Regions from separate parts of the Klebsiella sp. Sb-30 genome, predicted to be linked through region 4. Evidence: predicted binding sites of a transcription regulator. Region 4 holds the regulator's gene; each other region holds the start of a gene.
The links. The regulator Fur, encoded in region 4, represses iron uptake genes when iron is present. The targets are predictions, from matches to a motif close to ATAATAATGAGAACNACTATCAA.

Region 1 (8,135 bases), 2.0 Mb from region 4:
ACCTTCCGGAATCGGTTTATCGATGCCTTTCAGGAAGCGAGCGAAAACCGGACCGGCAAGGATAACCGTCGGAATAGCCAGAATCGTACCGTACAGCAGGGTCTTACCCATATCAGCATGGAAGATTGTGGCAATCGCCGTTGGGCCCGGGTGCGGAGGCAGGAAACCGTGAGTCACGGAGAGCGCGGCCGCCATCGGAACGCCGACGTACAGCAGCGGGATGCGGGCAGACGCGGCAATGGTGAACACCAGCGGCAGCATCAGGACGAAGCCCACTTCGTAGAACAGCGCGAAGCCGACGGTAAAACCGGTCAGCACGACGGCCCACTGGATGTGCTTTTTACCGAACTTAGCGATTAAGGTTGTGGCAATGCGCTGAGCGCCGCCGCAATCCGCCAGCAGCTTACCGAGCATAGCGCCAAAGCCCATGATCAGCGCGAGGCTGCCGAGGGTTCCCCCAACGCCGTTTTTAATGGATACGATGACTTTATCCAGAGGCATGCCTTGCATAAGTCCGACGGCGAGTGCCACCAGAACCAGAGCGATGAAGCCGTTCATTTTGAAACGGATCATCAGCAGTAACAGCAGGGCAACCCCGATAGCAACGATGACTAATGGCATAATTTACCTGGCCTTACATTTGTTATGGGTAACGTCAAATTTCAATCTTTTTCGTTTGCTCTGCCTGAGCCGGCAAACGGTATGGCGCCATAAAATCGACTATCACTCCTGTAGGAAAGGATAGCTGGCTATTTTTATAGCAGCGGTGCCTGAAAGAGATGATACGGGTAACATAGGCGGGTTGAGAATCACCCGCCGGGGTAAAATTTTAAATATGAGACTTAAGTCATACTCTTTCCCGGGTTTTTACCGGGTGGCTCAGGGGGAAATGTTGTGCGGTAACATTGACAGGGGCGGCCCGGCCGGGCAAATGCCGCCGGGCTTAACATCGGGAAGAGGGGCGTACTTAGTAGTAAGAGTGCTCGCCGCGCTGGTGTTCGGTCAGATCGCGCACGCCTTTCAGCTCAGGGAATTCGTTTAGCAGCTGTTTCTCGATCCCTTCTTTCAGGGTCACATCGACCATTGAACAGCCGTTACAACCGCCGCCGAACTGCAGGATGGCCAGACCGTCTTCGGTGATTTCCATCAGCGTGACGCGTCCACCGTGGCCGGCCAGCTGTGGGTTAATCTGGGATTGCAGCATGTATTCAACGCGTTCCATCAGCGGAGCATCGTCGGAAACTTTGCGCATTTTGGCATTCGGTGCTTTCAGCGTCAGCTGAGAGCCAAGCTGATCGGTGACGAAGTCAATTTCAGCGTCTTCCAGATACGGCGCGCTGAGTTCGTCGACATACGCAGTCAGTTGCTCAAACTTCAGCGCCGTGTCGGTGTCTTCCACCGCATCCGGTGGGCAGTAGGATACGCCGCACTCAGCGTTTGGGGTGCCGGGATTAATCACAAATACGCGAATTTGTGTCCCTTCTTCCTGATTTACCAGCAATTTGGCAAAGTGCGCTTGTGCAGCATCGGAAATACGGATCATAGCGTTGGCCTAATAGTTGACTATTTTACTTGGTTATAATACGCCCATCAGCAGGGGTCTACAAGGTACGGCATATACACCATACCTGAACCGTCGCGGCGCCGTTTTGCAAAAGCAGGCGGGATATTTCAGCGACGGTGCTTCCGGTTGTGACGACATCATCCACAATGGCGATATGGAGGCCGCGCACCGATATTTCAAGCTGAAAGGCATTTTTCAGGTTCTGTTTACGCAAGCGTGCGGAGAGATGGTGCTGGGTCGCAGTGCGTCGGTTGCGCCGCAAAGCGTCATGGTGCCAGGCGCACTGCAGCCAGTGCGCCAACGGTCGGCATAGCAGGTCGCTTTGATTGAAGCCTCGCCGCCATTGACGTCGCTGCCACAGCGGGACGCTGACGAGACGGTCTGGCCGGGGAAATCCTTCCCTCTGGCGAACGCGTAACAGCAGCAGACGGGCCAGCGCTGGCGCCAGCTCCGGTCGGCGGGAAAACTTAAGCTGATGTATCAAACCGCTCAGCGGTGGCCGGTAATCATTGACCGTCACCAGCCGTTGCCACGGCGGAGGATCCCGCAGGCAGCGGCCGCAGGAGACTCTGCTGACCGCTGCAGGCAGCCCGCACCGTGGGCAAAGCGAATGGGCAAACGCCAGAGAGGTGGCGCAGCGGGAGCAGATTCCCCAGCGGGCGATCGCCACCGGCATTTGGCATAGCCAGCATAAGCTGTGTGCTGTTAGCATATTTCACCTCGTAATGGTGGAAAGAGAACAGTAACTGATGAACGACATCTGGTGGCAAACCGTGGGGGAAGGAAATTGTCATCTTGTGCTCCTGCACGGATGGGGGCTGAATGCCAGGGTATGGGATTGCGTGACGCCGGAACTGGCCTCGCACTTTACCCTGCATCTGGTTGACCTGCCGGGCTATGGTCGTAGCAGCGGCTTTGGCGCCCTGTCGCTGGAGGAGATGGCGCAGCAGGTACTGAGCCAGGCCCCGGAGCAGGCTATCTGGTTGGGCTGGAGCCTGGGTGGGTTGGTGGCCAGTCAGATTGCCGTGCAACATCCCGGGCGCGTACAGGCGCTGGTCACCGTGGCCTCTTCGCCCTGTTTTGGCGCCGATGGCGACTGGCCCGGGATCAAAGCGGAGGTGCTGAGTGGGTTTCAGCAGCAGCTGAGCCAAGATTTCCAGCGCACCGTGGAGCGGTTTCTGGCGCTGCAAACGATGGGGACGGAAAGCGCTCGTCAGGATGCCCGGGCGTTGAAAAGTACCGTGCTGTCGTTGCCGATGCCATCCTCAGAAGCGTTGAACGGCGGGCTGGAGATCCTTAAAACGGCCGATTTACGCCAGCCGCTGGCCGCATTCACACAGCCATTCCTGCGGCTGTATGGCCGACTGGATGGCCTGGTGCCGCGCAAAATTGTTCCGGTTCTGGATGCATTATGGCCGCAGAGTGAATCCATGGTCTTTGAAAAAGCGGCCCATGCCCCGTTCATCTCGCACCCGCAGGCGTTCTGTGAGCCACTGGTGGCGTTGAAAAATCGCCTGCGCAATTATTTTTAGCAGGCTGTGGCAAAAATCCCGACCATAGCAATACTTAGGTTGTCACGGGGAGCATGCGTTTCTGTCGCCGCCGTGGCCTATAAAAACAACCTTATGGAGAGTTGAGGCTATGAAACTTATTACGGGTATTGTTGCATCTCTGGTGATTGGGTCCCTGTCTTTTGGCGCGTTTGCAGCGAAAGAGATTCAAAAAGATGAAGTGGCGTCAATGAAGCTGACGAAAATCGGCAGCATTACGACCTCAAAAACAACGTCACCGATGGATGCAAAGCGCGATCTGTCGAAGAAGGCGGATGAGCTGGGCGGCAAGTACTTTGTGGTGATTGCCGGTTCGAAAAACGAGAAAACCGTTCACGCAAACGCCGACGTCTACAAATAAGCAAAAGCGGGTCTCAGGACCCGCTTTGGTTTTATTGCTCATAGGCTTATTGCCCAGCGGTATCAGCGCAGCGCCCACCACTCTTGCAAGCAGGCTTTTCCCTCAGGGCAACTTTTGCAGCTGCCGGACAAACAGCCGTTCGCGTCTTCCGTTATGCGCACGGCTTTCCCCATGGCTTCCAGACGACTCAGCATGGCATCGACCAGCGGCTGCGGAGCATGCAGGCGAGCGCTGAGCTGTGTCGCCTGCATACGCCCCTGCAGGGCCAGCATATCGCGTACTTCAATCAACGACGCCATGATAACTCCTTAGTGACAATCACCTGCCGGACTCTGGCAGCAGGATGACGGCGTTTTACGCGTCGCCAGCAGGGAGACATCAACCCGACTGCGTGCCCGGCGTAACAGAGCAAAGACCATGATGTTAAACAGCACCACCGCCAGGATACACACCAGACTGTAGCGCGGATGCTGGCTGAAACTCACGGTCTGGTAGTACAGCGTAGAGAGCGAGTAGGCGATGTTCAGTCCCCATAAGATGGAGAATGACATCCAGCCGCGGCTGGATTCGCGAGCGATAGCCCCCATCACCGAGATGCACGGAATATAGAGCAGAACGAAAATCAGGTAGCTGTAGGCGGCCGCCGCGCTGCCGAATTTGCTGCCCATGACCCCCATGGCGCCGGTTTCCATTTCACCATCGCCTTTGCTGGCTTCGATAGGGTTAGCCAGAACGCTCAGGCTGAAGGTATCTTTCAGGCTCTGCCAGGTTTCGTCCAGCGCGGCCAGCAGTTCGTCGCCGAGGTGGAACTCCTGCGGATTAAACGCTTCATTCTGAATATCTTCGGCGGTGTAGAGCGTGTTCAGCGTCCCGACGACCACCTCTTTCGCCATTGCGCCGGTAAATAGTCCGACGGTGGCCTGCCAGTTATCTTCATGCACGCCAATAGGTTTAAAAATCGGCGTGATAATACGACTGACGGAGGCCAGCGCCGAATCGTTAATGTTGTCCACCAGCTTACCGTTAAGCGAGAAGCTGTTCAGGGCGCTAAGGAAGATACTGACGATGACGATAACTTTACCCGCGCGCAGCACAAAGCCTTTCAGCCGTTGCCAGGTCTGGATGACCAGACTTTTGATATGCGGGACGTGGTAGACCGGTAGCTCCATTACGAACGGCGATGCTTCGCCGCGCATAATGGTGTGTTTGAGCATCAGGCCGGTCAGGATAGCCATCACGATCCCGAGCAGATACAGCGAGAAGACCGCCAGCGCGCCATTCTGACCAAAGAACGCGGCGGCGAACACGGCGAAGATCGCCAGGCGCGCGCCGCAGGACATAAACGGCGCCATCATGATGGTCATCAGGCGTTCGCGCGGTGCATCCAGCGTGCGCGCCCCCATCACCGACGGCACGTTGCAGCCGAAGCCGACAATCAGCGGCACGAAGGATTTCCCCGGTAGCCCCAGCGCCTGCATCAAGCGGTCCATGACGAATGCCGCTCGCGCCATATAGCCGGAATCCTCAAGGAAGGAGAGGAACAGATACATCATGCCGATTTGCGGCACCAGCGGCAGCACGGTGTTGATACCGCCGCCCAGCCCCTGGGCAAGGAAAACGGTTAGCCAGTCCGGGAAATGCAGGGTATAGCCCAGCCACTGAATGCCGTGAATAAAGATAGCCACGGACCCGGCGTCAAAGATGGGTTGTAACGCGCCGCCGATGTTGATCGCCAGCAGGAACATCAGGTACATGACAAATAAGAAGATGGGCAGCCCCAGCACGCGGCTGAGGATGATTTTGTCCATCGCGGTGGTGAAACGACTCGGTTCAGCGGTGAGCGTGTTGCTGACGGCGTCGCAGATGGCGGCAATGCTCTGATAGCGAGCATCCGCGATGTGCAGCGCCGGATCGGCAATTTCCGCACTCAGATTCGCCAGGGCATCGTCGAGCTTATGCGCAGCGTTTCCGGCGTACTCGCGGCTGTAAATATCGCCTTCCAGCATCTGCAGACCCAGCCAGCAACGCTGACGTTGCGGAATTTCTGGCGCCATCTCCTGAGCCAGCTTTTCGGCTTCACGCAGCAGCGGCTGCGGGTAGTGCACCAGCTCAAGCGACGTATTTTGCTGGTGGCGGTCGACGGCCATTTTTAAGGCTTCGATACCGCGTCCGCGAGTCGAGACCAGCGGGATCACCGGGCAACCCAGGCGGGCTGCCAGCGCGTCAACGTCGATCCGGATTTTTTGCTTTTCGGCAATATCCAGCATATTCAACGCAACGATGCAGGGGATGCCCAGCTCCAGCAGCTGCAGCGTCAGATAGAGGTTGCGTTCCAGGTTTGAGGCGTCGACCACGTTAATCAGCATGTCGGCATCGCCGCTGAGGATATAGTGACAGGCGATCTGCTCATCTAAAGAGGTCTGTGAAGAGATCGTCGTCAGCGAATAGGTGCCGGGCAAGTCTACCAGCGTGACCTGGTGGTCAGTGGTGGTAAAGGCTCCTTCTTTGCGTTCGACGGTGACCCCGGCCCAGTTGCCGACGCGCTGACGAGCGCCGGTAAGCTGATTAAATAATGTTGTTTTGCCGGAGTTCGGATTACCAATTAAACCAAGAGTTAACTTTTTCATATTTCAGACTCTGAGTACCGGGTCAGGTGTTATTGTGCAACCGCTTCCAGTTCTATTAAATCGAGATCTTTTTTGCGTAATACCAGACTTACACGTCGGGTTTCGATATGCACGGGATCGCCGAGCGGCGCGACGCGGACCACATTAAAAGAGGAACCTGGCAGCATGCCAAGAGACAATAGTTTCTGACGATAAGCCGGACTAATATCACGAGAGAAACCCGTGATTTTCCACGCACTATCAGGAGTGAATTGCATAGGGCCTACCTGTAATCGCTAACTGAACGAGAGTTTACCGTGTGCGGTCATCGCACAGTACCGGGGAGCATAGTCAACGGAGAAGAAGATATATTTACTATGAATGATGATAATGATAATGGTTTTTATCATCAATACATAAATGGTTTAATAATCGACATTTGCCGGAAATATGCTGTTTTTTTGATATGACGCAAGGTCTGCACTGTAGCGCTAAATAAGGGTAATATTTATTTTGTCATTTAATGTTTAATTAAGGTTTCATTGGTTAACAAAATGAAACCTTAATAAATGACTTATTTACTCGCCTTTATTAGCCGGAGCTAATCGGTTTCCGGAGTATACCAACCTGGGGTCAGAGAATAAGGCGGAGAAAGCGGCCCCTGCAATGAGGGGCCGGAAAAGGGTTAGCGTTTTTTACCCATGGCTGCTGCCAGCGCGTCCATCATGGCGCTGTTGCCAGCGGACTGCACCTCACGGCCGCGCGGTTTCGCCGCTTTTGCCGCCGGGCGGTTGCCCTGCGTACGATCGCTCCCGCCGCCGCGCCGGGCGTTGCTCTCGCCCGGCTGCTCGTCAAGACGCATGGTCAGTGCGATGCGTTTACGCTGCAGGTCGACCTCCATCACTTTAACCTGCACGATATCGCCAGCTTTGACGACGGTATGCGGATCGTCGACGAATTTATTCGACAGCGACGAAATATGCACCAGGCCATCCTGGTGAACGCCGATATCGACAAAGGCGCCAAAGTTGGTGACGTTGGTAACCGCACCTTCCAGTACCATGCCCGGCAGCAGGTCGTTCATGGTTTCCACGCCATCGGCGAACTTCGCAGTTTTAAACTCCGGACGCGGGTCGCGGCCGGGTTTTTCCAGCTCTTTGATAATGTCGGTGACGGTTGGCACACCGAATTTCTCATCGGTGAAGTCGGCCGCTTTCAGATTGCGTAATTCGCTGCTGTTGCCCATCAGATCGCTTAACGCCTGCCGGGTGGCGGCCAGAATGCGCTCGACGATAGGATATGCTTCCGGGTGAACGGTGGAGGCATCCAGCGGGTTGTCGCCGTGGTTGATGCGCAGGAACCCGGCGCACTGCTCGAAGGCTTTGGGACCGAGGCGGCTGACTTTCAGCAGCTGCTGACGGTTCTGGAACTGGCCGTTTTCATCACGCCAGGCGACGATGTTCTGCGCCATCATCCGCGTCAGGCCCGCCACGCGGGTAAGCAGCGGCACGGAAGCGGTGTTCAGATCCACGCCGACGGCGTTAACACAATCTTCGACCACCGCATCCAGCTTGCGCGCCAGCTGTGACTGGCTGACGTCGTGCTGGTACTGGCCCACGCCGATGGACTTCGGATCGATTTTAACCAGCTCGGCCAGCGGATCCTGCAGACGACGGGCGATTGAAACGGCGCCGCGCAGAGAAACATCGAGGTCCGGGAACTCCAGGGCCGCCAGTTCGGAAGCTGAGTAGACGGAAGCCCCGGCTTCGCTGACAATCACTTTCTGCGCGGTGACTTTCGGGAACTGTTGCTGCACATCGAGGAAGAAGCGCTCGGTTTCGCGGGAGGCGGTGCCGTTGCCGATAGCGACCAGTTCAACGTTGTGCTTTTCACACAGCGCGGCGACGACAGATGCCGCTTTGGCGGCCTGTCCGGTGTGCGGATAGATGGTGTCTGTGGCGACCAGTTTACCGGTGCCATCTACCACGGCGACTTTCACGCCTGTACGCAGGCCTGGGTCGAGGCCCATGGTGGCGCGCAACCCGGCGGGGGCG
Region 2 (8,135 bases), 610 kb from region 4:
GCTCGGATTCTTGTAAAAAATGGCCCGGCACGCCGGGCACTTTTTTTATTCGCCAGGTATCGCGCGTGGCTTGCCCTGATTGTCGACCGCCACATAGATAAACAGGGCTTCCGTGGCTTTATAACGTTGGCCAATCGGCTCAGACGACACTTTCTTCACCCAGACTTCGATGTTGATGGTGATCGAGGTGTTGCCGCGTTTCACGCAGCGTGCGTAGCAGCACACCACGTCGCCCACGGCCACCGGCCGTAAAAAGGTCATTCCGTCAACGCGCACGGTCACTACGCGACCCTGCGCAATCTCTTTGGCCATGATCGCGCCGCCGATATCCATCTGCGACATCAACCAGCCGCCAAAAATATCGCCATTGGCGTTCGTGTCTGCTGGCATTGCCAGGGTGCGTAAAACCATTTCGCCCTTCGGGGTGAGATCTGTTGTTGTCATTCTGTACTCTGTGCTGGTCAAAGAAGATCAGCGCGATGCTACTATGAAAATGGCAGGGAGAAAACAGGGGAATACGCCCGCGGCTGCGGGCGTGGGCATTCAGAAGGAGAGGGTGACGCCAGCGTAATAGGCGCGTCCGGGTTCGTTATAGGTCGAAGCGCCCGCGTTTTCGCGATAAATTTGCTTATCGAACAGGTTGCTGATGCCGGCATTCAGGCGAAGATCTTTCAGCAGCTGGTAGTTCGCACCGATACCGACAACGGAATAGGCACCGATTTCATTCGTGGCGAGCGTGCCGGTCTCGTTGCGGATCTCCGCATACTGACGCGGTTTCTGCCGGCCGTACATCGTCCAGTTGACGTTCGCCGAAAGCTTGCTGTTGACCTGCCAGTCCAGCATGGTGTTAATCGTATATTTCGGGATCACCGACAGCGGATTACCGGTATCTTTGTTCTCCGATTTGATCATATAGGTCGCATTGGTTCGCCAGTCCAGCGTATCGGCCACAATCGGGATGAGCAGGGTACCTTCCAGCCCTTCGACGATCGCTTTGCCGCCGTTTTGCCATTGCAGGATATTGTTGCCGCTCGAGGTATAGCCCAGCACATCGGTACCGGAGACGATTTTGTTTTTATAATCGTTACGGAACCACGTTACGCCTGCGTTATAGCCGTTGAGGTTAAATTCAAGGCCGAGCTCTTTATTGATGCTGATTTCCGGATCGAGGTCCGGGTTACCGAGCAGGTAGCAGCTGCCGTTGCTGATGGTGTTCGGGCAGCCGTTGCCGCGGGTCGACAGCAGATAGCCTTCGCTGGACTGGTACAGGTTTGGCGCCTTGAAGACACGCGCAATGCCGGCTTTGACTTTGAACATCTCGCCAAGCTCCTGCGCCAGGTTCAGGCTTGGGCTCCAGTTACTGCCAAATTCATTGTGGTAGTCAAAACGCAGTCCGGGGATGATATTGGTGCCCGGCGTTGCCTCAATATTATCTTCCAGGTAGAGACCCGTGAGGGTAGCGCTGTTGGTGGTGCTGCGCTGGGAGGCCTCGCCTGAGGTGCCAGGGATGGTCTCGCCAGTAACGTTGGTTGCCTGCATGGAGGCCGGGTCGTTGAGTTCATCGCGGTTCCACTCCATCCCGAGGGTCAGGGTCTGGTCGGCCAGCCAGTGGAAGGGGAGATTCAGCTCGCCGGTTGAACGCCAGGATTCGAGGCGGCTGGTGGCGTACTCATTGCTGTTGATCATCCCCTCCACGCGGCCGGTAGAACCTTCCTGCAGACGCGTGTTATTGGTTTTCTCGTAATAGACTCCGGCTTTGGACTGGCCCCAGTCCCAGATTCCGTTATAGGTCAGCCCCCAGGACTGGCGATACAGACGGTTGGTTTCGTGGCCATACAGCTCGCTGACCAGGCCATCGGGGCTGAGGTTACCGTTGCTGTATTGGGTATCGCCGGCGTAAATATTGCCCTGGCGGCTATAGGCGTAGTTAAAATCGACAATCTGCTGTGGCGTCAGTTTCCATGACAGCAGGGCGTTGATGTCCTTGTTGCGCACCCCTTCGCGACCGGCGGCGTACGAACCATTTTGGGCATGGTTAATGTCCCAGGCGTCAGCATCGGTTTTATTGATGTTACCGTACAGACGCATGGTCAGCGCATCGCCGGCCAACGGTCCGTTGAGGCTAAAGTTGGCGCGATTCGTCGCCCCCTCTTTGTTGTTTTCCGGCTGGTTGGTATAAAACGATAGCGATCCATGCCAGTCGTTAGTGGGGCGTTTAGTAATGATATTGACCACGCCGCCGGCGGCACCGGATCCGTAGCGGGCTGCTGCCGGGCCGCGCAGAACTTCAATGCGTTCGACCATCTCCGGTGGCACCCAGTTGCTATCCCCGCGGGTATCACGTTCGCCGCGCCAGCTGTAGCGTACCGAGTTACGGGATGTCACCGGAACGCCATCGATCAGGATAAGGGTGTTCTCCGGCCCCATTCCGCGAATATCGATCTGCCGGTTGTTACCCCGGCTGCCGCTGGCGCTGTTGCCGGTTAAATTGACGCCGGGCATTTTACGAATGATTTCCGACAGATCGTTAACCGGTGGATCGCGGGCAATATCTTCAGCGGTGATGACAGATACCCCCGGCTGCTGCTTGAGTGCTTCTTCAGCCGTGCTGTGTACCACCATTGTTTCGGTATCGCGTTCCGCTTCCTCAGCAAAGGCGTCGGGCGTCAGAAAGCCAGCAAATACCAGCGCGAGTGGCGTAATGGCATAATAGTTTTGCGGTCTCATTGTAAATATCCATATCAAAGCGTTAAAAATTGAGACTGCGAATATCAATGATAATTATTATCATTTCAATGCATGCAAATGAATCTTCATTAAATCCTCACAATTGGCGCAACTTTGCCGGGTTATAGCAGAAAGGTGAATAAACAGGCGGGGTTGACGGCAGCAGCAGGGGATGGGGGTCCGCGCCGCGGGAATGCGGCGCAGAGTGGGCGGCTTACGGGGAAGGATGTTTGTCTTCTTTCGTCTCAGACGCGGCGGGCGTTTGCCGCTGATGCCAGGCCGGAAGCTCCGCCAGACGGATACCGGTCGGTACGACACGGTGTTTTGGGCCGGCAATCCGCTGCGCCCGGTAGATCCCCGTATAGCCAGAGACCAGGTAGGCCACCACGCAGGCCAGCGCGGCATACACGCCGATCTCTGCGCCAAACAGTTCAATGGCCATCAGCGTAGAAGCGACGGGCGTATTGGCCGCGCCGGCAAACAGGGCCACGAAGCCGAGACCCGCGAGGAACCCGACAGGCAGGTGCATCAGCGGTGCTAACGTATTGCCGAGCGTCGCGCCGATATAGAACAGCGGCGTCACTTCCCCGCCTTTAAAACCGCTTCCCAGCGAGATAACGGTAAAGATCAGCTTGCCACAAAAATCCCACGCTGCCAGCGGATGCAAAAACGCATCGCTGATCTCCGGGATCCCCAGCCCGATATAGCGTTCGCCATGCAGGAGAGAGACGGCCGTCGCAATCACCAGTCCGCCAATAAACGGTCTGAGAGGCGCGTAGGGTAGCTGTTTTTTCATCAGGCTACTCAGCAGATGCGTTGTATCGGCGAAGAGGCGGGCGGCCAGGCCAAAGCAGCATCCGGCGAGGATCACGGCAAGCAGTGTCCAGGCTGAAAGCGCAGGAATGGAGGTGACCAGATAGTGGGTATGCTGTACGCCCCACATCAATCCCACCTGGTCTGCGACGATCGCGGCAAACAGGCAGGGCAGGATCGCCCGGTAGTCCATCCGACCGATCGCCAGCACCTCCAGCGCGAATAATGCCGCGGCGAGCGGGGTACCGAACACCGAGGAGAAGCCCGCGCTGATCCCGGTCATCAACACGATACGCCGGCCGTTATTGTTAAGGCGCAGAAGCGCGGTGAATTGATCGGCTATCGAGGCCCCCATTTGTACTGCGGTACCTTCCCGGCCAACCGATGCGCCAAAGAGATGAGAGATGACCGTGCTGATAAAGACCAGCGGCGCCATCCGCAGAGGAATGACCTGAGCGGGGTGATGGATCTCTTCCAGAATGAGATTATTACCGGCCTCGACGCGGCTACCATAGCGGAGATAAACCCAGCCGACGCTGAAGCCGGCAACGGGTAACAGCCAAATCATCCAGCGATGGCTTTCGCGGCTGGCCGTTGCCCACTCAAGGGAAAAGAGGAAGGCGGCGGATGCGCTCCCCGCAAGAACGGCAACGATAAAGGCGATAAAAAGCCACTGTCCGAGGAACAAGAGCGTGGTGAGAGGTGAAGTATGAAGCGATCGCATGAACGAATCCTTAGAGGGTTGACCATCCCGGACGCGTTGCCTGCATGATAAATATGCCTGCTCATTCCCGGTCCGGGAATAAAAAGCAGGCATCATTAGCCACATGGCGGTTCAAGGGGGAATGCCATCCCCTGTGAGGCTCATTTTACAAGGTGAAACGCGTCAGCTGAAGCGTTTTCTGCACAAAAGTCGGAACAGGGAAACGGCAAGTCAGGCGATGCTTAAGAGAGATAGTTGCCCATGCTGAAAACGAGAACAAGACGATGAGAGTGGAACTCGTCACGCAAAGAAGGGCGGGGGCAGAAGCGCTACCCCCGGCTTCTTAATTAGTGGTTATCGTCCTGCGGCATATGGCGATAGATGTATACGCCGCTCAACAGCGTGAAGACCAGCGTCAGCGCCGTCAGGCCGAAGACCTTGAAGTTGACCCAGATATTCTGCGGCAACCAGAAGGCGATGTAGATATTGGCCAGACCGCAGAGAATAAAAAACAGCGCCCAGGCGAGATTCAGACGCGACCAGACCTGCTGTGGCAGGGTCAGCTCTTTCCCGAGCATGCGTTGAATCAATGGTTTTTTCATTACCCATTGGCTGAACAGCAAGGCGCCGGCAAACAGAGCGTAGATGACCGTGACCTTCCATTTTATAAACTCATCGTTATGGAAGAAAATGGTCAGGCCGCCAAATACGGCAACCAGCACAAAGGTAATCAGCGCCATCTTTTCGACTTTACGATAGCGTACCCAGGTATAGATCAGCACGATAGCGGTGGCGATAATCAGCGCGGTGGTTGCGGCGTAGATATCGTAAAGTTTGTAGAAGGCGAAGAAGACTACCAGCGGTAAAAAATCCAGAAACTGCTTCATACATCGGACCCGTCGTTCAGATAGGGCCGGAAGAGTCCCGGCCCAGGTTAATTTAGTTGCGGATAAGCATATACAGGCGGAACAAATAGATCAGCAACAGCGCAGATATCAGATTGCTGATCGTATTGATTACCACCGCGCCGACGTTCGGCGTCAGTACCGCAAAGCTGGATGCAAACAGCAGCAGGAGTGTTTTCGCCAGCAGCCAGCCAATCACCGCCGGGGCGACCAGACGCATATTGGCCCACACCAGACGCATACTGCTGCGCATGGCGTTAAAAATTCCCAGCTTATCCTGCACCAGCATGACAGGGGCAAAAGCCAGTACGATAGCGAGCAGCACGCCCGGTACCAGCACCAGCATCATCCCCATCTGCACCACAAAGGTGGTGAACAGAATCAGCAGCAGCAGCTTTGGCAGTACCGGCGCAGAAGCGCCGATAGCGCGCAGCGCGCTGACCCGCTGTCCGGCGGAGACCAGCTGAATCATCAGCAGCACGCCGCCGGCAAGAATGGCATTACCCACCAGACCGGAGAAGGTCGATGCGGCCGAGGCGCGCAGCAGGATCTGCTGTTGCTCTGGGGTCATGTTTTGTACCAGCTCAAACAGCCCGGCGCTCCCCGCCAGATTATCCCCTTCGCTCAGAATCGAGAGCTGCTCTTCACTGGGTGAAAAAGCATGGCCAAGGACTACCGTAATTAACGCGCATAACAACGCAATCAGCAAAATGGTGACAAACTGATTACGAAAAAAATTTCCCGTGTCACGGTAGACGGTCTTCGCCGTGATAGACATGCACTCTCCTTGAGTATTGCAGGTGTTAACTAGCCGGCGATTGTACCGCAAATCCCTCGCAGGTAGCAGCCTCTGCCGCTGTCAGGCTAAGTATATCTTTGTAAAGAGGGATGAGCGGCGGCAGGCCGTAGCGGGCGCGGGCCCGGTTGCAGGCTTCGTTTACCTCGCCGCCTTCACCGGACTGGCTGAATTCGCGGCAGGGAGAGGGGCGATGCCGATAAATTGAGCAGTGCACCGATTCACCGATTTCACCTTTGAGGGCGGCGCAGCGGATTTGTCGTTGGTTGGTGCCGCTCATGCAGCGCAGAAAAGGGGTGAGCGGCTCGGTAAGCCTGGTCGGCACAACGCCGCCGGCATCATCGGCTTCCGCCCAGTAGAAAGAGACTCGAAAATACGCACAACAGGCACCGCACGTCATGCACGGGTTGATTTCACTCATGATTACACCTGATAAAAACGCATCAACACAGATTGTCGGCAGATAAATTATCCAGACGCATCGAGGGCGGCAAGAGGCGGGAAAAAATTTTTGCGACTCGAACAGTGAAAATTGATGCGAATGTGAGTTTTTTGGTATCGCCATGAAAGTAAAAATTAATCTGGATCAATAAATGTTAAATCTTACAACTTTATGTGATCCAGAACGGATCAAAGGTAACTCGTTATGGGTATATTGGCCCGCGCTGAATAACCATAATGAGGAAGTGGATATGAAAAAGTTAGCAGCGGTTGGCATTATTTTGAGTACCCTTTCCGGCAGCGTCTGGGCGCATGAAGCCGGGGAGTTCTTTATTCGCGCGGGTTCTGCCACCGTTCGACCGACGGAAGGTTCTGATAACGTATTAGGCAGTCTGGGTGGGTTTAACGTCAGTAATAACACGCAGCTGGGCTTGACCTTCACCTATATGGCGACGGACAACATCGGCGTTGAACTGCTGGCGGCTACGCCATTTCGTCACAAGGTTGGCACCGGCCCGACCGGGACCATCGCCACCGTGCATCAGCTGCCGCCAACGCTGATGGCGCAATGGTACTTTGGCGATGCCCAGAGCAAAGTGCGCCCGTATATCGGGGCAGGTATTAACTACACCACCTTCTTTAATGCAGACTTTAATGACACCGGTAAAAATGCCGGATTGAGCGATCTGAGTCTTAAAGACTCCTGGGGTGCGGCAGGTCAGGTGGGGCTGGATTACCTGATTAACCGCGACTGGTTGCTGAACATGTCGGTGTGGTACATGGATATCGACACCGATGTGAAATTTAAAGCCGGCGGCGTGGACCAGAAAGTCAGTACCCGTATCGACCCGTGGGTGTTTATGTTCTCTGCCGGCTACCGGTTCTGAGTTCCTCTACAAAACTCCTGCAAAACCCTTCTGCAAAGCTGGTCGTTATACGGCCAGTTTTTCCACTCTTTCCCCCGAGAATCACTGTACCTGTCTGGTATGCCCGGGCAGTATTATGCTGTTAGCCTGAATATTGACATCGAGGCGTTCAGAGCGTGATGTATAAACGCCTCGAAGACGCGCTGCAGCGTGACTTGTTGTTATCCAGCGAACGCCGTGACACCTGCATTTCTGAGTCGCAGGGATGACTAAAGCTCACAGTTAACGCTGAGGGCTTTCTACAGGACAAGTTTTCAATAGTGACGACAGAAGAAAAAAACTAGAACTTTTCATTTTTTAATTTTAATAAATAATCATAAACTATTTTTCTATTTGCTTTTCCGGAATCATAAAATTCTTTTAAGGGGCAAATGAAAGAGACTTTACCCATCTCTTCTTCCTGAAAGGGTGCTATTGAGTCGGTGCGATAATTTTCACCACTTAAGGCTTTCATGTTAAACTGTTTATTCGAATGTGGTTTGTCTTTGAATTTGTTTATGCCTATAAGAGTGAAGCCATTGATTGTTGAATATGCTATGTACCATGCTTTATTGGAGTAAAAATTGATTTTTTTAGCTTGAATATATCATGGATGTCGAGTTTTTTTTGGGAGTGTATTTTTTTTAAAGCTCGCGTTATGCATGTCTTGATCAGTATAAAATCAATTAAGGTGCTTAATATGACTACTGTAAAGAACAGGATTACTGATATGGATGATAAGTAAAGAAAGGCTTCAACGGCATTATCTGAAAAAGAAATGTATGCTATAGAAAAGGCTAGTATTATCCACATTAAAATACCAAATATAGTTTCTTTTTTATTGT
Region 3 (8,135 bases), 110 kb from region 4:
ACCGGGCCGGTTGCGGTCAATGCCGCCGAGCCCATCCGCCGCATAAAGATAAAGCCCGCAGCATAGTCCATGCGGTTGCATAAACGGCCGAGCCACAGGGTGGTTAGCGCCAGCGCCAGATCGGCTCGCTGACACTGCGGTGCGCCGGCGGCCAGGCGGCTGAACAGGCCGGCATCCAGATCCAGCTTCAGGCGCCAGATATCGGTACTGGTCGCCCGCCCCGCCAGCGGTGCCGCAGAGAGCGATGCCGGTGACGGCAGGGCGTTGCGTTGCGCCATCCAGAACGCTTTATCGCGCTGCCAGGCCTCGCTGCCGTAGTAGCGCTGATACTCTTCAACAACCTCAGCGAAAGGGGTAAACGGTGACGCCGGCGTCGCCTCCCCACGTTGCCAGGCGCGATAAATCGCCGCGATCTGGCGGGTAATAGCGGGGAAACTGAAGCCATCGACCAGTAAATGATGATAACGCTGATACCAATACCAGCAGTCATCCGCCACGCGCAGCAGCTGGTGACAAACCAGCGGATTACCGCCATCCACGCGTAAATTCTGCCCGAGGTCGGCCTGCATTAACGCCAGCGCGGCGTCGTGCGGATCGCGCACCTCGCGCAGATCGCAATAGTCAGGTTCGGCAAAAGCGCGGTGCTCATCGACCCATTGCCAGGCTTCGCCGTTATCTTCGCAAAAGCGCATGCTGAGCGTGTCGGCCTGCGCCAGACCAGTGACGATCGCCCGTCCCAGCAGCGCCGGGTCCAGATTGCCACGCAGTTCGACATAGTGGGCGACACTCCATGCGCCGGGCAGCGTAGAGAGCCGCTCCGCCATCCAGATCCCAGGCTGCGCCGCGACCAGCGGTAAACGAGTGCTCATGTCCGGCTCCTTGAGATTGCATAGTGGGCAGGGGTAAGGGTTGACCAGTTCGCCGCCAGCCAGCCGTTGCACGCCTCTAAGGATTGCGGCGGGCATTCCACTACCCAGCCTTGCGGTAGCGCGCAGTGGTGCGGCCACAGGCTGTACTGCTGTTGTTCGTTGCGCAAAATGTAAAACTGCCCTTGCGGATTATCGAAGGGGTTGCTGAATTGCATACCAAACTCCTGTCTTTACTCGTCATCCTCCCGTCGGCTTTCGCCCTGGCTAGCGCCTCGGGGTATACGGAAGGATGTTGAGTCTGAAGCGCACTTTGTTATTGCGCGCGGCTCAACGGCTGCCAGAGCTGGATGAGCCCAGCCGTCAGCCCACCACGCCAGCAAAGCGCATCGTGCCCGCCGTCAACCTGACGCCAGAAAATCGTCTGCTGTGTCTGCTGTAGTTGTGATAAAAGCGCCTGATTGGCGCGAAAAATAAGCGGCTCACGCTCTCCGGCTTCCAGCCAGATTCGCAGGCCGTGGGGGCGGAGCACGCCCTGGCTCAGGCGTTCGATCAGCAGGCCGGTTTGCGCGCCGCCGCGATGCGGCCACCAGTAGGAGCCAGACTGACTCAGCACGCAGCCAAAGCGCTGCGGCCAGTACAGCGCGGCAAACATCGCCGCCAGGCCGCCAAAGCTCTGACCGGCGACCACGGTGCGATCGGCGCGGTCGCTAAAAGGCGCGATTTGGTGTACCCGAGGCAGTAGCTCTTCCTGCACCGCCAGCCAGAAATCGGCGTGACAGGGCAGTTCCCGACTCCGGTGTTCGTTGTCGATAACATCAATCAGCAGATAGACCGCAGGCGGCAGTTTTGCCTCGCGCGTCAGCCCGGCCAGTGCGGACCAAACCGGCATACTCTCGGCCCAGAACTGGCCATCAAGCAGTACCGCCAGCGGACGCTCTGCGGCAACGGCCTCACCGGTGGTGTAAACCCATATCCGCCGCGTGTTACCCAGCCGGGCGCTGTGCCATTCAATGCACACTGGCGGTTGATAAGGTGTATTCCGCAGCGACCAGCCGGGTTGTTCCGGCGCCAGCGGCAGCTCTAGCGCCGAAACCGCGTGGCCGCGTCCGCCTTTCCAGCTTTGCGGGTTTAACGGATCGGCTATCGCCCGCGGCAGCAGTCTGCGCCAGCCTTCCCGCAGCAGCGTACGGTCCGGGCTACCGCCGTTGAAAATCTCAGGGGCAAAATCGTCATCGCGATCGGAGGGAATAAAGCAGTAGCTGCCGCGCCAGGCGGGCGACAGCGTGGTTTGCCATTGCCAGGCATCGGTACCGGGCACGCGCTTCAGGGTTTGCGGCACGGCATTTTGATGATGGTCGGTGACGCCGGTGATGTAAATCCACACCCGCTTCGTCAACGAGGTCTCTTCGCTGCCCGCCGGATCTCGCCACCAGAAGGTCACCCGATAGCCATCGCCAACGGCCTCAGCCTGCGGACCGGAGATCCCCTGCCACCAGTCATCACTTCCTGTCATTAACATTCCGTCATTAACCCTATGTTTACCGTGATTTTTCTCAATAAACGTAATTTTTATTGATAATATTATTGATAACTATTTGCATTTGCAATAGCGTATTACCGCGCTTTGGGAAGAGTCACTTCTAATTACACATGTCAGAAAGGGCCATTTGGTCAGCGATGGAATGCCTTCGCCCTCTACTGACCACATTTCTGCCGCCTCCCCTCCCGGTGGGAAGGGGTTTCAGGGGCATGCGGCAACGGAAAGCAGGACGTAAAATGAATAACAAGATCAAATCTTTGACCTTGCTGGTCAATCTGGGAATTTATGGGGTCGCCTTCCCGCTGTGTGCGGAAGAGACCCTCGACAGTAAAAAAACGGCTACCGAAGAGACGATGGTGGTTACTGCCGCCGAACAAAACCTGCAGGCGCCGGGCGTATCGACGATCACCGCCGAGGAAATTCGTAAACGTCCTCCCGCTCGCGATGTCTCCGAAATTATCCGCACCATGCCGGGCGTTAACCTGACCGGCAACTCCACCAGCGGCCAGCGCGGTAACAACCGCCAGATTGATATCCGCGGCATGGGCCCGGAAAATACCCTGATCCTGATTGATGGCAAACCGGTCACCAGCCGTAACTCCATCCGCCTGGGCTGGCGCGGCGAGCGCGATACCCGCGGCGATACCAACTGGGTCCCACCGGAGCTGATTGAGCGCATTGAAGTCATTCGTGGACCGGCGGCGGTACGCTACGGCAACGGCGCCGCGGGCGGCGTGGTCAATATCATCACCAAAAAAGGTGATAACGAGTGGCACGGTTCATGGAACACCTACATGAACGCCCCGGAGCACAAAGATGAAGGCTCCACCAAACGCACCAACTTCAGCCTGAACGGCCCGCTGGGCGGCGACTTCAGTTTCCGCCTGTTAGGCAACCTCGATAAAACCCAGGCCGATGCCTGGGATATCAACCAGGGTCATCAGTCAGAACGTACCGGTATTTACGCCGATACGCTACCGGCCGGCCGTGAAGGGGTGGAGAACAAAAATATCAACGGCGTCGTACGCTGGGATTTTGCACCGATGAACTCGCTGGAGTTTGAGGCGGGCTACAGCCGCCAGGGCAACCTGTACGCCGGGGATACGCAGAACACCAACACCAACGATCTGGTGAAAAAAAATTACGGCAAAGAGACCAACCGTCTCTATCGCCAGACCTACTCGGTGACCTGGAACGGCGGCTGGGATAACGGCATCACCACCAGCAACTGGGCGCAGTACGAGCACACCCGCAACTCGCGTAAAGGCGAAGGCCTGGCCGGGGGCACGGAAGGGATTTTCAGCAGCGATCAATTCTCTGATATCGACCTGTCCGACGTGATGCTGCACAGTGAAGTCAGCGTTCCGTTCGACCTGTGGGTCAATCAGAACCTGACGCTGGGTACCGAATGGAACCAGCAGCGGATGAAGGATCTGGCCTCCAACACCCAGACCTTTATGGGCGGCGACATTCCGGGTTTTACAAGCACCGGCCGCAGCCCGTATTCTCAGGCGGAGATCTTCTCGCTGTTTGCTGAAGACAACATCGAGCTGACCGACTCCACCATGCTGACCCCGGCGCTGCGCTTTGACCACCACAGCATTGTGGGGAACAACTGGAGCCCGTCGCTTAACCTGTCTCAGGGGCTCGGGGATGACTTCACCCTGAAGATGGGCATCGGCCGCGCCTATAAAGCGCCGAGCCTGTACCAGACCAACCCGAACTACATTCTGTACAGTAAAGGCCAGGGCTGTTATGCCAGCGCAACCGGCACCGGTTGCTATATGATGGGTAACGAAGACCTGAAAGCGGAAACCAGTATCAACAAAGAGATCGGCCTTGAGTTTAAACGCGACGGCTGGCTGGCCGGAGTGACCTGGTTCCGTAACGACTACCGCAACAAGATTGAAGCTGGCTATGCACCGATCTCCCAGACCGGTACGAGTAAAGTGAAAACCGATATTTATCAGTGGGAAAACGTACCGAAAGCGGTAGTAGAAGGCCTGGAAGGAACATTGAACGTCCCGGTTAGCGAAACCGTTAACTGGACCAACAATATCACCTACATGCTGCAGAGTAAGAACAAAGAGACCGGCGACCGTCTGTCGATTATTCCGGAATATACGCTGAACTCAACGCTGAGCTGGCAGATATACCAGGATGTTTCGGTGCAGTCGACCTTCACCTGGTACGGCAAGCAGGAACCGAAGAAGTATAACTACAAAGGTCAGCCGGTCACCGGCAGCGAGAAGAACGAGGTGAGCCCGTACAGCATCCTCGGTCTGAGCGCGACCTGGGACGTCACCAAATACGTCAGTCTGACCGGCGGCGTGGATAACGTCTTCGACAAGCGCCACTGGCGCGCGGGTAATGCCCAGACCACCGGCGGCGATACCGGTTATATGTACGGCGCGGGCGCCGAAACCTATAACGAATCGGGCCGGACCTGGTACATGAGCGTCAACACGCAGTTCTGATTACGCGCCTGAAGACCAGGCCGTTCTCCCCCCGGAGGGCGGCCTGGCTTTTTGGCCTCCTGACGGGGCAACCGCCAGGCTATCCCCTCACCTGCATCCTGACGTAGGATGACACTATGCAAACGACACACTCCACTTTTCTTTTTGCCGGACATCGGCTGCATCAGATTGATTTCGACCCGGCCACCTTTGCGCCTCACGATATCCTGTGGCTCTCCCACCACCCGCAGATCGAACATTGCGGCCGGAAACGGCAGATGGAACATCTTGCCGGGCGTATCGCGGCGGCCTGCGCCCTGAAAGCAGTGGGCGTGAAAGGCGTTCCCGGAACAGGTGACCAGCGGCAGCCGCTGTGGCCTGCCCCGTGGTCTGGCAGCATCAGCCACTGCGACACCCGCGCGCTGGCCGTCGTCGCCGCCCGACCGGTTGGTATCGACATCGAAAACGTGCTCACCCTCGCGCTGGCGGAGGAGCTGGAAAGCAGTATTATCAGCCCGGCGGAACGCGGGGTGCTGAAGGCGAGCGGACTGCCCTTCGAACTGGCTCTGACCCTGGCTTTTTCGGCCAAAGAGAGTGGGTTTAAGGCCCTGCCTCTCGCGCAGCAGGCAGGAACAGGGTTTATGCACTTTCGGATAACTGACATTCAGGGCGAGGTCATCACTTTGTGGACTGCGCGGCAGGTGTTCCAGGTGCATTGGATGGTGGATGAGCCCTACGTCATCACGCTTTGCCAAACGCAACACCGGTAATAAAGGAAGAACCCGCGCGGTCAGGGCCGCACGGGGGAAACGTCATGCTGACTCAACACATCGTTTTGGCGAGGGCGATAATAGCCTGGGCATCAAAACCGTGGTGCTGACGCATCCAGCCACGATCCGCCGCCGCCGCATATTCGCCATCTGGAATACCCAGCCGTTTCAGCGGAATACCGATACCTGCCTCCGCCATAACCTCTGCTACCAGGCTTCCCAGACCACCGTTCACATTATGCTCTTCAACCGTAATCACCGCGTTGCATCCCTTCAGCACGGCCAGTAACGCTGAGGTGTCACAAGGGCGAATCGAAGGTACGCTAACCACCTGCGCCTGAATCCCTGACTCTGCCAGCGTTTGGGCGGCCTCGACAATTTCATGCACCGTCGAACCGGTAGCGACCAGCGCCAGATCGTGGCCTTCACGCAACGTGTTTACGGCGCCGGGAGCAAAACGATAGTTTTCAGCATACAGCTCCGGCAGCGCTTTACCGTCGAGACGGATGTAAACCGGCCCCTGATGATGAAGGGCGTAGTCGATTATCTGCCGACATTCCCGTGGCGATGATGGCGCGTAAATCTCAATGTTGCCGAATCCACGCATCACCGCAAGGTCATCAATAGCGTGGTGCGTACTCGCCAACGGGCCATAGCTGGCTCCCGCATTCAGACCAAATAATTTGACGTTGGTGTTGTTGTAACAGACATCGACTTTGATCTGTTCATTGGCGCGGGAAATCAAAAATGGCGCGGCATTGCAGGTCACCGCCACTTTCCCCCCCAGCGCCAGACCGGCCGCCATACCGACCATGCTTTGCTCGGCAATACCGACGTTAACCAGCCGGTCAGGGAAATGTTTAATAAATGGCGCGATTTTTGCGGTTGATGTTGAGTCGGCGACAACAGGCACCAGATCAACTCCATTTTCTACGGCATCGATAAACGCCTGAACCATCACGTTTGCCAGGTGTTCTGCATTACTCATCTTTCAGTTCCTCCAGTGCCAGCGCAATCTCCTCACCTTTCGGCACCCGGTGGTGCCATTCCGGACGCCCCTGGATAAAGGAGATGCCGGCGCCTTTCGTGGTATTCGCAATAACGACGTTGGGTTTCCCTTCCTGCTTTAATCCTTCAAGCGTCGCGACAACCGAGGCCATATTATTGCCCTGACATTCGGTCACGGTCATACCAAAGGCCTGCCATTTTTCGGCAAGCGGATCGGTATTCATAATTTCGCGGGTTGGTCCGGCCAGCTGCAGGTTGTTTTTGTCATTAATAATGATCAGATTATCAAGACCGTAATGTGCGGCGGCCAGCGCGGCCTCCCAGTTACTCCCCTCAGCCAGTTCACCATCGCCGGTGATGAGGAAGACGCGGCGGGCGCTGTGGCTCTTTTTCGCTGCCAACGCCAGTCCTACCGCCACGGGCAAACCGTGCCCTAAAGCCCCGGTATTCAGCTCGATGCCCGGCGTCTTCTGGCGAACCGGATGACCGGGAAGGTGGGAGTTGGCATGCTGATAGGTGCTCAGCCAGTCGACCGGGAAGAATCCCGCCTCGGCCAGCACGCAGTAGTAGCAGCCCACCGCATGACCTTTCGACTGGATATAGATGTCACGCCCTTCATCGGCAATGCGGTCCGCTGCAACGTTCAAAATACGAAAGTACAGCGCGGTTAAGAGCTCCACCTGCGACAGGTCGGCGCCGGTATGACCGCCGGCAGGGCTGTTGGCGTTCAATCTGATAATGTGGCGGCGTACCGCACGAGCCTGACGCTCAAGTGCCTGAACATCGTAGTTATAGGGATTCATTTAATACCTCTGAATTTAATTTCAACTTGGAATATTTATTCCGTAAGGGACTAAAAAAACCAGATATCCCCTGGCAGCGCATCACAGCGCTTTCGCCGCTGCACCAGACTCAGGAACATTCTGCCTCCTCACCATCAGGCATACCTGCGCCTGGATAATTTTTCAGTTGACCTGAAATCATCATGAATATATATTCACATATGATTCTTTATTCAATTATGCAACCGCTGTTCTGTTTTTGTCCATAGCTGTTTTAGAGGATTGATAAAAGTTAGAGTCTCATCACACTTAAATGTCTTTTTTTTTCGCGTATGATTACAGGCTCTAACATAATGGCTGCACGTTAATGATTTTCGGGGATATATATGGCTAAGCAGGATGAACAACGGCTATTAGTTAAGATTGCCACTCTTTACTACCTTGAAGGACGCAAGCAGTCCGACATTGCTCAACTTCTCTCGCTTTCTCAGTCATTTGTCTCCCGCGCCATCACCCGCTGCCAGAAAGAAGGGGTGGTCAAAATTAGCGTCGTGCAGCCCTCGAATATTTTCCTGAATCTCGAAAAAGGCATTGAGGATCGCTACGGCATAAAGCAGGCCATCGTGGTGGACACCGAAGAGGATGCCAGCGACCATACCCTTAAACGAGCCATCGGTTCGGCCGCGGCCCACTATCTTGAAACGCGGCTA
Region 4 (8,135 bases):
TAATGAATTTATTCGCGACGTGCGCCAGTGGAGTCAGATGCCAATTATCGTGCTGTCGGCTCGCACCGAGGAGCACGATAAAATTGCCGCGCTTGACGCCGGCGCCGATGACTATCTTAGTAAGCCCTTTGGCATTGGCGAACTGCAGGCGAGATTGAGAGTTGCGATGCGCCGACATGCCGGCGCGCAAGCCGACGAGCCGCTGGTGCGCTTCGCCGATATTGAAGTCGATATTCCCGCCCGCCGCATCGTCCGCGGTGACGAAGAGCTCCACCTGACGCCGATTGAATTCCGTCTGCTGGCGGTGCTGTTAAATAATCCCGGCAAGGTCCTCACCCAGCGCCAGCTGCTCAATCAGGTGTGGGGGCCAAATGCGGTGGAACACAGCCATTATTTACGCATTTATATGGGGCATCTGCGGCAAAAGCTGGAAGTTGACCCGGCGCGCCCGCAGCATTTACTGACCGAAACGGGGATCGGCTATCGGTTTATGCCATAGCGCGACGCCTGTCGTCATCATGCGGGCACCACCGATTAAAAACAGCGAACCGATGAGTGGGGGCAATAAAAAAGGGTCCCATGATGACCATGGAACCCTTCTGTGCCACTCAACAGGAACAACCGCGCCTTACCGGGACGACGCTCCTCTGAGAATGCCTGTTCGTTTCACCTGACTCAGGCGTTTTTCAGCACTTCGCTGACGATTTCCACCGCTTCTTTCTCGATCTGCTTACGATGTTCTTCACCCAGGAAGCTCTCGCAGTAGATCTTGTAAGCATCTTCCGTACCTGACGGACGCGCGGCGAACCAGCCGTTGTCGGTCATCACTTTCAGGCCACCAATCGATGCGCCGTTGCCCGGCGCGGCGGTCAGACGTGCGGTGATCGGATCGCCGGCCAACTGGCTGGCGCTGACCATTTCCGGCGACAGCTTAGACAGCGCCGCTTTCTGTGCGGATGTAGCCGAAGCCTGCAGACGGTTATAGCTCGGCGCGCCGAAGCGGGCAGCCAGTTCGTCGTAGTGCTCCTGCGGGTTTTTACCGGTGACGGCGGTGATTTCCGCCGCCAGCAGGCACATGATGATACCGTCTTTGTCGGTCGACCACGGGGTTCCGTCAAAACGCAGGAACGATGCGCCCGCGCTCTCTTCGCCGCCAAAACCGAAGCTGCCATCGAACAGACCGTCAACAAACCATTTAAAGCCCACCGGCACTTCCACCAGCTTGCGGCCCAGGTCGTTAACCACGCGATCGATCATCGCGGAGGAGACCAGCGTCTTACCAACGGCGACATCCTGGCCCCACTGCGGACGATGCTGGAACAGGTAGTTAATCGCCACCGCCAGATAGTGGTTCGGGTTCATCAGACCCGCCGGCGTGACGATGCCGTGACGGTCATAATCCGGATCGTTAGCAAAAGCCAGATCGAACTTATCGCGCAGCGCCAGCAGCCCTGCCATCGCACACTCAGAAGAGCAGTCCATGCGAATGGCGCCGTCTTTATCGAGGTGCATAAAGCGGAAGGTTTGATCGACGTGATCGTTGACGATAGTCAGGTCGAGTTTGTAGTACTCGGCAATACGTTTCCAGTATTCGATACCGGAACCTCCCAACGGATCGACCCCGAGCTTCAGACCGGCTTTCTGAATCGCCGCCATGTCGACGATATCCGCCAGCCCTTCGATAAACGGTTGCACCAGATCCTGCTCTTTAACATGACCGGATGCCAGTGCCGCATCGAGGGAGATGCGCTTGACGCCCTGCAGACCCGAGGCCAGCAGTTCGTTAGCGCGATTCTCTACCACTTTGGTGACGTTGGTATCAGCCGGGCCGCCGTTCGGCGGGTTGTACTTAATACCGCCATCTTCCGGCGGGTTATGAGACGGCGTAATCACGATGCCGTCCGCCAGCGGACCACCTTTTTTGTTGTGCACCAGGATGGCATTGGAAATGGCCGGCGTCGGGGTGAAACCGTTGTTTTCCTGCACGATAACATCAACGCCGTTGGCCGCCAGCACTTCCAGTACGGAAATAAAGGCCGGTTCGGAGAGCGCGTGGGTATCTTTACCCACGTAGCAGGGACCGGTAATCCCGTTCTTCGCGCGGTCTTCCGCAATCGCCTGAGCGATCGCCAGAATATGCTGCTCATTGAAGTTATGGCGCCCTGCACTGCCACGATGGCCAGAGGTGCCAAACTTCACCGCATGCTCCGCGTTGCCCGCTTCCGGCTTCAGTACGTAGTACTGCGCGGTCAGCTGAGCGACGTTAATCAAATCACTCTGTTGTGCAGGCTGACCCGCACGCTTATCGATTGCCATTGCCTGATCCTTCTGATGCAAGGTGAATAAAACTAGATCGTGCCGCAGACCTTCTCAATTAATTCCGCTGGGAACTGCATCGACTGCATGATGTGTTCGATCATGCTGCACTTACGACCGGTATTGGTATTGGTGATAACCCACCACGGAGTACCAGGAACCTGTTTCGGTTTGGTCTGGTTACCGCTTTTTAGCAGGATCCGCGAATCTTCGGCAAAGTACACGCGGGTGCGCCCGTGCAGAGACTCGGTGGCCTCAGCAAACGCTTTGTTATCTAAGGAGTACAGCGTGGTCAGGACCAGCATGAAGCGGTTTACCGCGCGTTTTTGTTCGGCGTATTCATCAGATAACAGCAGCTCGCGCATCGCGCGGACTTTATCTTTTGCCGGATTCACGGGCTTCGCTTCGACGGCAGGCGTCGCAGCCGGCGCCGGCGCAGCTTTTACGACCGGTGCGGCAGTCTGGGAAACGGCGGAAAATTTCAGCATGCGCCGTAAAATGTCGGATGCACTCTCGCCAATATGCTGGGTGTGGCTGGCAATATAGCGATAGAGATCATCATCAACTTCAATTGTTTTCATCTTAATCCAGTGCGATATCTTATTCTGAATACAAGTTGTCAGGATTATAAGGACAAATCCTGACCGCGGATAGCGTCAAACCAGGATGGCGGTAAAACTCAGATAGCTCTGGGTCTTGCAGCCGGATGGCAGAATGTCCAACATAATACCCTAACCCGACGAAGCGAAAAAAAGAACTTTGCCATGAAATTAAATAGCCGCACGCAATCTGCACAAAATCCGCACAATAATTCCCCTGTTGTCCTGGTTCACGGTCTGTTTGGTAGTCTCGACAACCTGGGCATCCTCGCCCGCGACCTGGTGAACGACTACGATATTTTGCAGGTTGATATGCGCAACCACGGTCTTTCCCCCCGTTCGCCGGAGATGACCTACGCGGCGATGGCGCAGGATCTGATCGATACTCTTGACGATCGGCAGATAGAGAAAGCCACCTTTATTGGTCATTCGATGGGGGGGAAAGCGGTCATGGCGCTTACCGCACTGGCGCCGGAGCGCATCGCTGGCCTGGTCGCCATTGATATTGCCCCGGTGGACTATCACGTGCGCCGTCATGATGAAATTTTCAACGCCATCAATGCCGTCACCGACGCCGGCGCCGCGTCCCGTCAGCAGGCGGCCACGGTGATGCGCCAACATCTGCAGGAAGAAGGCGTGATTCAGTTTCTGCTGAAATCCTTCGTTGATGGCCAGTGGCGCTTCAACGTACCGGTATTATGGGATCAATATCCGCACATCGTGGGCTGGCAAACGGTTCCTGCCTGGCCTCATCCGACCCTGTTCATCCCGGGAGGCAACTCGCCGTACGTCACCGATGAGTATCGCGATACCCTGCTCGCCCAGTTCCCACAGGCGCGAGCGCACGTCATCGCCGGCGCCGGCCACTGGGTGCATGCGGAGAAACCGGAAGCCGTCCTGCGCGCCATTCGTCGCTATCTGACCGCTTTGCAGGCTTAACTGGCTAAAAACTGCCCGACCGCGCTGCAGAATGCCCGCGGTCGTTGGCGCAGCGGTTCGCCTGATGTATTATGGCGCGCTATCTGTGTCGGCTATAGCCCGGCAACTTGTTTCCCCGAAGTCACTCTGAATCATGGCAAAAGAACAAACGGACCGTACGACATTAGATTTGTTCGCAACCGAGCGTCGCCCGGGTAGACCAAAGACCAATCCGCTTTCGCGCGATGAACAACTGCGCATAAATAAACGCAATCAGCTCAAACGCGACAAAGTTCGCGGCCTGAAGCGTGTGGAGTTAAAACTCAACGCTGAAGCGGTTGATGCGCTCAACGAGCTGGCGGAAGCTCGCAATATGAACCGCAGCGATTTGATCGAAGAGATGCTGATGAACCAGCTGGCAACCCTGCACAGCCGGGATAAAGCCTGAAAATCCTCAAAAAAACACTTTCATGTAGCAGAGTGTGCAGTCGGGCGTGATTGCTGTTTCCGCGCCCTCCCCTGTTCTGCTATGATTGCCGTTATCTGCGGGCATTACGCCACTACCACATCATTAAGTTTCAAGAGGTTATTTTACTCATGGCAATCATCGGCATCTTTTTTGGCAGCGACACGGGCAACACCGAGAATATTGCAAAAATGATTCAGAAGCAGCTTGGTAAAGATGTTGCTGATGTTCACGACATTGCCAAGAGCAGCAAAGAAGATCTGGAAGCCTACGACATCCTGCTGCTCGGCATTCCGACCTGGTACTACGGTGAAGCTCAGTGCGACTGGGATGACTTTTTCCCGACGCTGGAAGAGGTCGACTTTAACGGTAAACTGGTTGCGCTGTTTGGCTGCGGCGATCAGGAAGACTACGCGGAATACTTCTGTGACGCGCTGGGCACCATCCGCGACATCATTGAACCGCGCGGCGCCACCATCGTTGGCCACTGGCCGACCGCGGGCTATCATTTTGAAGCCTCTAAAGGCCTGGCGGATGACGATCACTTCGTCGGCCTGGCTATCGATGAAGACCGCCAGCCGGAACTGACCAACGAACGCGTGACTCAGTGGGTTAAGCAGGTCTCTGAAGAGCTGCACCTCGAAGAAATCAAAAACGCCTGATGATTGTGCGGCGTTACCGTTAAGTTTCGCCGCATTAATAGATAGAAGCAATCAAACTAATAGCTACAAGTTTTTAACTTTTAATCACATATCTGTACAATGTCCTCTGATTTAACGAGGTCAGGTGACGTAGTTTGTAGCTGGGACCTCGTTTTTGACAGCATACAAGGCCCGATACTTGCAGTTTTCATTTAACGATGGCAGTTCTATAATGAGACGCATTGCATCGGGTGATTCTCTGTATTACTTCCGCTGATGGAAGTAGATCGTTTAGCAACAGGACAGATTCCGCATGACTGACAACAATACCGCATTAAAGAAGGCTGGCCTGAAAGTCACACTTCCACGATTAAAAATCCTGGAAGTCCTGCAGGAACCGGATAACCATCACGTCAGTGCGGAAGATTTATACAAGCGCCTGATCGACATGGGTGAAGAGATTGGTCTCGCTACTGTTTATCGCGTGCTGAACCAGTTTGATGATGCTGGCATTGTGACTCGCCACAACTTCGAAGGCGGTAAATCTGTTTTCGAACTGACCCAGCAGCACCATCACGATCATCTTATTTGCCTCGATTGTGGCAAAGTGATCGAATTCAGCGATGAGTCTATCGAAGCGCGTCAGCGTGAAATCGCCCACCGCCACGGCATCCGTCTGACCAACCACAGTCTGTACCTTTACGGTCACTGTGCGGAAGGCGACTGCCGCGAAGATGAACATGCACACGACGCGCTGGAAAAGTAATTTCCCACCGCGTGGACCACAAAAAGCCAACCTGACGGTTGGCTTTTTTATGTGCAAACGCCTACCCTTTTCTGCGCGCGGTATGCTCGTCGAGAGCACGGGTAAACGGTTCCTCATCCCAGCGGTTTGCCAGCGCTTCTCGTACCAGAGCCTGTTGGGTTTTCGGTACCATTCCACCTAATGGTGGGTCGGTATCAAGATTGGTGGGGAATGAGTAGCCCCGGGCAGCCACGGCAATCAGTGCCTGAACATCGCCACAGGATTGCGCGCCATGAAAAACGCCTGATGGTTAACATCAGGCGTTTTTACTGACAGGATCTGGCGCCCGCGATCAGGGCCTGGTGTTGTTGCTGCGAATCTCTTTCCAGATACGATCGCAACGCGCTTTCACCGCCTGGTCATTGCCGGTACGGGTCGCCTGAATACACTGTTGGTAATCCAGAACGCGCACGCTTTCCTGGTTGGCAAACGCCTGATGCTGTTTATCTTCTTTCAGCACGTCGAGAACGCTCTGGCAGGCCTGAACCTTATCCGGATTCCCTTCCGCCGTATTGATACAGGCGCTGTAAGCATCTTTTAGTTTCGTATCTTCTTTTGGCGCGGGGGACTGCGTACAGGCTACCAGGCCCGATGCCATAACCGCGATGAGCAATAGCTTCTTCATAATTGACCTCTCAGGTTTGCGGCAGGTTTACGCCTGCCGCCGCGGCATCAGAAAATAGTGAACGGAGCAATAACCATGAACTTCACGTCACGCTCATCCTGGAAGATATTGCCATAGCCACCGCTCCAGCTCGGGATGTCGGAGTGGTTGTCGTATTGGGTAAAGTGCAGTTTAAACAGCGTTCCTTTTGCCCGGCCGTCCTGTACGGTGTACATGGCATCGAGGCTATACGCGGACTCTTCCAGCCGTTTGTCCGGATTGTAATAGGCGTCCGGCGTGGACATTCTGCCCGGTTTGGCATCCCATGCGTAGACGTAAGAGGCGCCAAACGCCCAGCCCGGCATATTCCAGTTTTTCATGTCATACATCGCGCCGAAGAACACCGCTTTTTCACCGTTGGCGTTGAAGTCAGAACGGTTATCCCACCATACATCAAGACGACCGTTGGAAGAGGCATAGGTTGGGGTCATACGCTGCAGGAAGTAGCCCTGCTGGCCTTCAGCTTTCACCCAGGTGCCTTCCAGACGCAGGTCGAGGACATCAGCAACCTTGTAGCCAAAGGTCAGCGCCTGCAGCCAGGCAGTACCGTCGTAGATATCGTTCGTGCCGCCGTTACTGACTTTGTCGCGCGTACCATAGAACTGGTAGCTGGTGTTTAACGGCGTACCCGCGATATCAAATTTGTAGCTGGCCTTGGCAAAATACTGGTCGATATAGCCTTCAGCCTGGCCAAACGCCGCTTCCAGCACGAGGTCATTTTTAAAATCGTATTTGGCGCCCAGGGAGTGCAGATAATCGACTTTGGTTTTCTTGTCGTTCTGGTAGAAATTATCCATCTCGATGTGCCATGGCGCTTTGTATTCGTTCGTCCACATATAGGAGAAACTCAGCGCGCCGGCATCACCGTAATCAAAGTTGGCGCCGGCTTCAGCCCCCTGGTAAGTACCCGGCATAAAGCTCCAGTGCGGAGCCAGCAGCGTTTGCCCGGTTGGCTGGATATAACCGCCGCGAGCCCACACCGGGCCATATTTAAATTTCGCCGCAGCTTTATACAGGCTGATTCCGCTCTTATCGCCAGAGTAATCTTCGTCGTAGGCTTTATTCTTTGAGGAGAAGGCAATTTCGTTCGGGTGACCGCTTTCGCTGCTTTCCGCCATTTCAATTGCGGTGAAGGCAGCCACGTCAATACCAAACATATCAGCGGCATAGCCGGACTGGAAATCCAGATTGGCGTTCCAGGTCGAATGGGAAAGGTTGGTTTTGTATTTATCGCCGTCGGTCACATCTTTCCGGTCGCGCTCACGCTGCCAGTAGTAGATGCCGCCGGTTAAGGTGGAATCATCAATAAAACCTGCTGCGCTGGCCTGCGGAACAACGATCCAGCCCGACATCGCGGTGACGGCGGCAATAGCCAGCGCCAGCGTACTACGTTTGCCACTAAACGTACGCATGTGCATATCCTCTTTGACGTTTTAAAAACGCGGAGCCAAAGGCAAGCCGCGAAAAAATAAATAAGACTGCTAAAAAGGTGGAGCGGTAAAAGCCGCGTAACCACTGTTGATAGACTATTTTTCGTGACGCGAATTATCAATCTCTTTCGCCGATCAAAGCTTAAGATTATGACAAAGCGCACATATTCTATTTCTTTTTGTAACAATATCAGGCCTCATCCTTTTTTATACGTAAGTAATTACTAAATAGAAAGAAAATACAGAATGAAAGCGCTTACAGCCGTTTTGTGTACCGGTGGGAGGAGTGGCAGAGC

Region 1: the regulator Fur is predicted to act here: its motif matches at 6,466-6,488, upstream of feoA (ferrous iron transporter A).
Region 2: the regulator Fur is predicted to act here: its motif matches at 2,769-2,791, upstream of AC236I_RS14640 (TonB-dependent siderophore receptor).
Region 3: the regulator Fur is predicted to act here: its motif matches at 2,448-2,470, upstream of fes (enterochelin esterase).

What each region holds. Positions count from the first base shown of each region.
Region 1 covers NZ_CM172749.1:392,641-400,775, forward strand. The annotation lists gene gntT (gluconate transporter) at 1-621, opposite strand, end outside; gene nfuA (Fe-S biogenesis protein NfuA) at 968-1,543, opposite strand; gene gntX (DNA utilization protein GntX) at 1,602-2,276, opposite strand; gene bioH (pimeloyl-ACP methyl ester esterase BioH) at 2,314-3,096, shown strand; gene AC236I_RS01780 (YdgH/BhsA/McbA-like domain containing protein) at 3,206-3,475, shown strand; gene feoC ([Fe-S]-dependent transcriptional repressor FeoC) at 3,538-3,774, opposite strand; gene feoB (Fe(2+) transporter permease subunit FeoB) at 3,784-6,102, opposite strand; gene feoA (ferrous iron transporter A) at 6,132-6,359, opposite strand; gene AC236I_RS01800 (Tex family protein) at 6,767-8,135, opposite strand, start outside.
Region 2 covers NZ_CM172749.1:3,120,752-3,128,886, reverse strand. The annotation lists gene AC236I_RS14650 (YniB family protein) at 1-16, shown strand, start outside; gene yciA (acyl-CoA thioester hydrolase YciA) at 46-444, opposite strand; gene AC236I_RS14640 (TonB-dependent siderophore receptor) at 544-2,727, opposite strand; gene AC236I_RS14635 (voltage-gated chloride channel family protein) at 2,942-4,264, opposite strand; fluoride riboswitch at 4,344-4,405, opposite strand; gene AC236I_RS14630 (septation protein A) at 4,591-5,130, opposite strand; gene AC236I_RS14625 (YciC family protein) at 5,183-5,926, opposite strand; gene AC236I_RS14620 (YkgJ family cysteine cluster protein) at 5,952-6,365, opposite strand; gene ompW (outer membrane protein OmpW) at 6,637-7,272, shown strand.
Region 3 covers NZ_CM172749.1:3,843,112-3,851,246, forward strand. The annotation lists gene entF (enterobactin non-ribosomal peptide synthetase EntF) at 1-869, opposite strand, end outside; gene AC236I_RS17985 (MbtH family protein) at 866-1,084, opposite strand; gene fes (enterochelin esterase) at 1,183-2,427, opposite strand; gene AC236I_RS17995 (TonB-dependent siderophore receptor) at 2,646-4,886, shown strand; gene entD (enterobactin synthase subunit EntD) at 5,003-5,635, shown strand; gene AC236I_RS18005 (transketolase family protein) at 5,688-6,623, opposite strand; gene AC236I_RS18010 (transketolase) at 6,616-7,446, opposite strand; gene AC236I_RS18015 (sugar-binding transcriptional regulator) at 7,812-8,135, shown strand, end outside.
Region 4 covers NZ_CM172749.1:3,731,798-3,739,932, forward strand. The annotation lists gene kdpE (two-component system response regulator KdpE) at 1-499, shown strand, start outside; gene pgm (phosphoglucomutase (alpha-D-glucose-1,6-bisphosphate-dependent)) at 676-2,316, opposite strand; gene seqA (replication initiation negative regulator SeqA) at 2,349-2,897, opposite strand; gene ybfF (esterase) at 3,081-3,854, shown strand; gene ybfE (LexA regulated protein) at 3,988-4,281, shown strand; gene fldA (flavodoxin FldA) at 4,431-4,961, shown strand; gene fur (ferric iron uptake transcriptional regulator) at 5,254-5,706, shown strand; gene AC236I_RS17490 (ChiQ/YbfN family lipoprotein) at 6,038-6,370, opposite strand; gene chiP (chitoporin ChiP) at 6,418-7,821, opposite strand.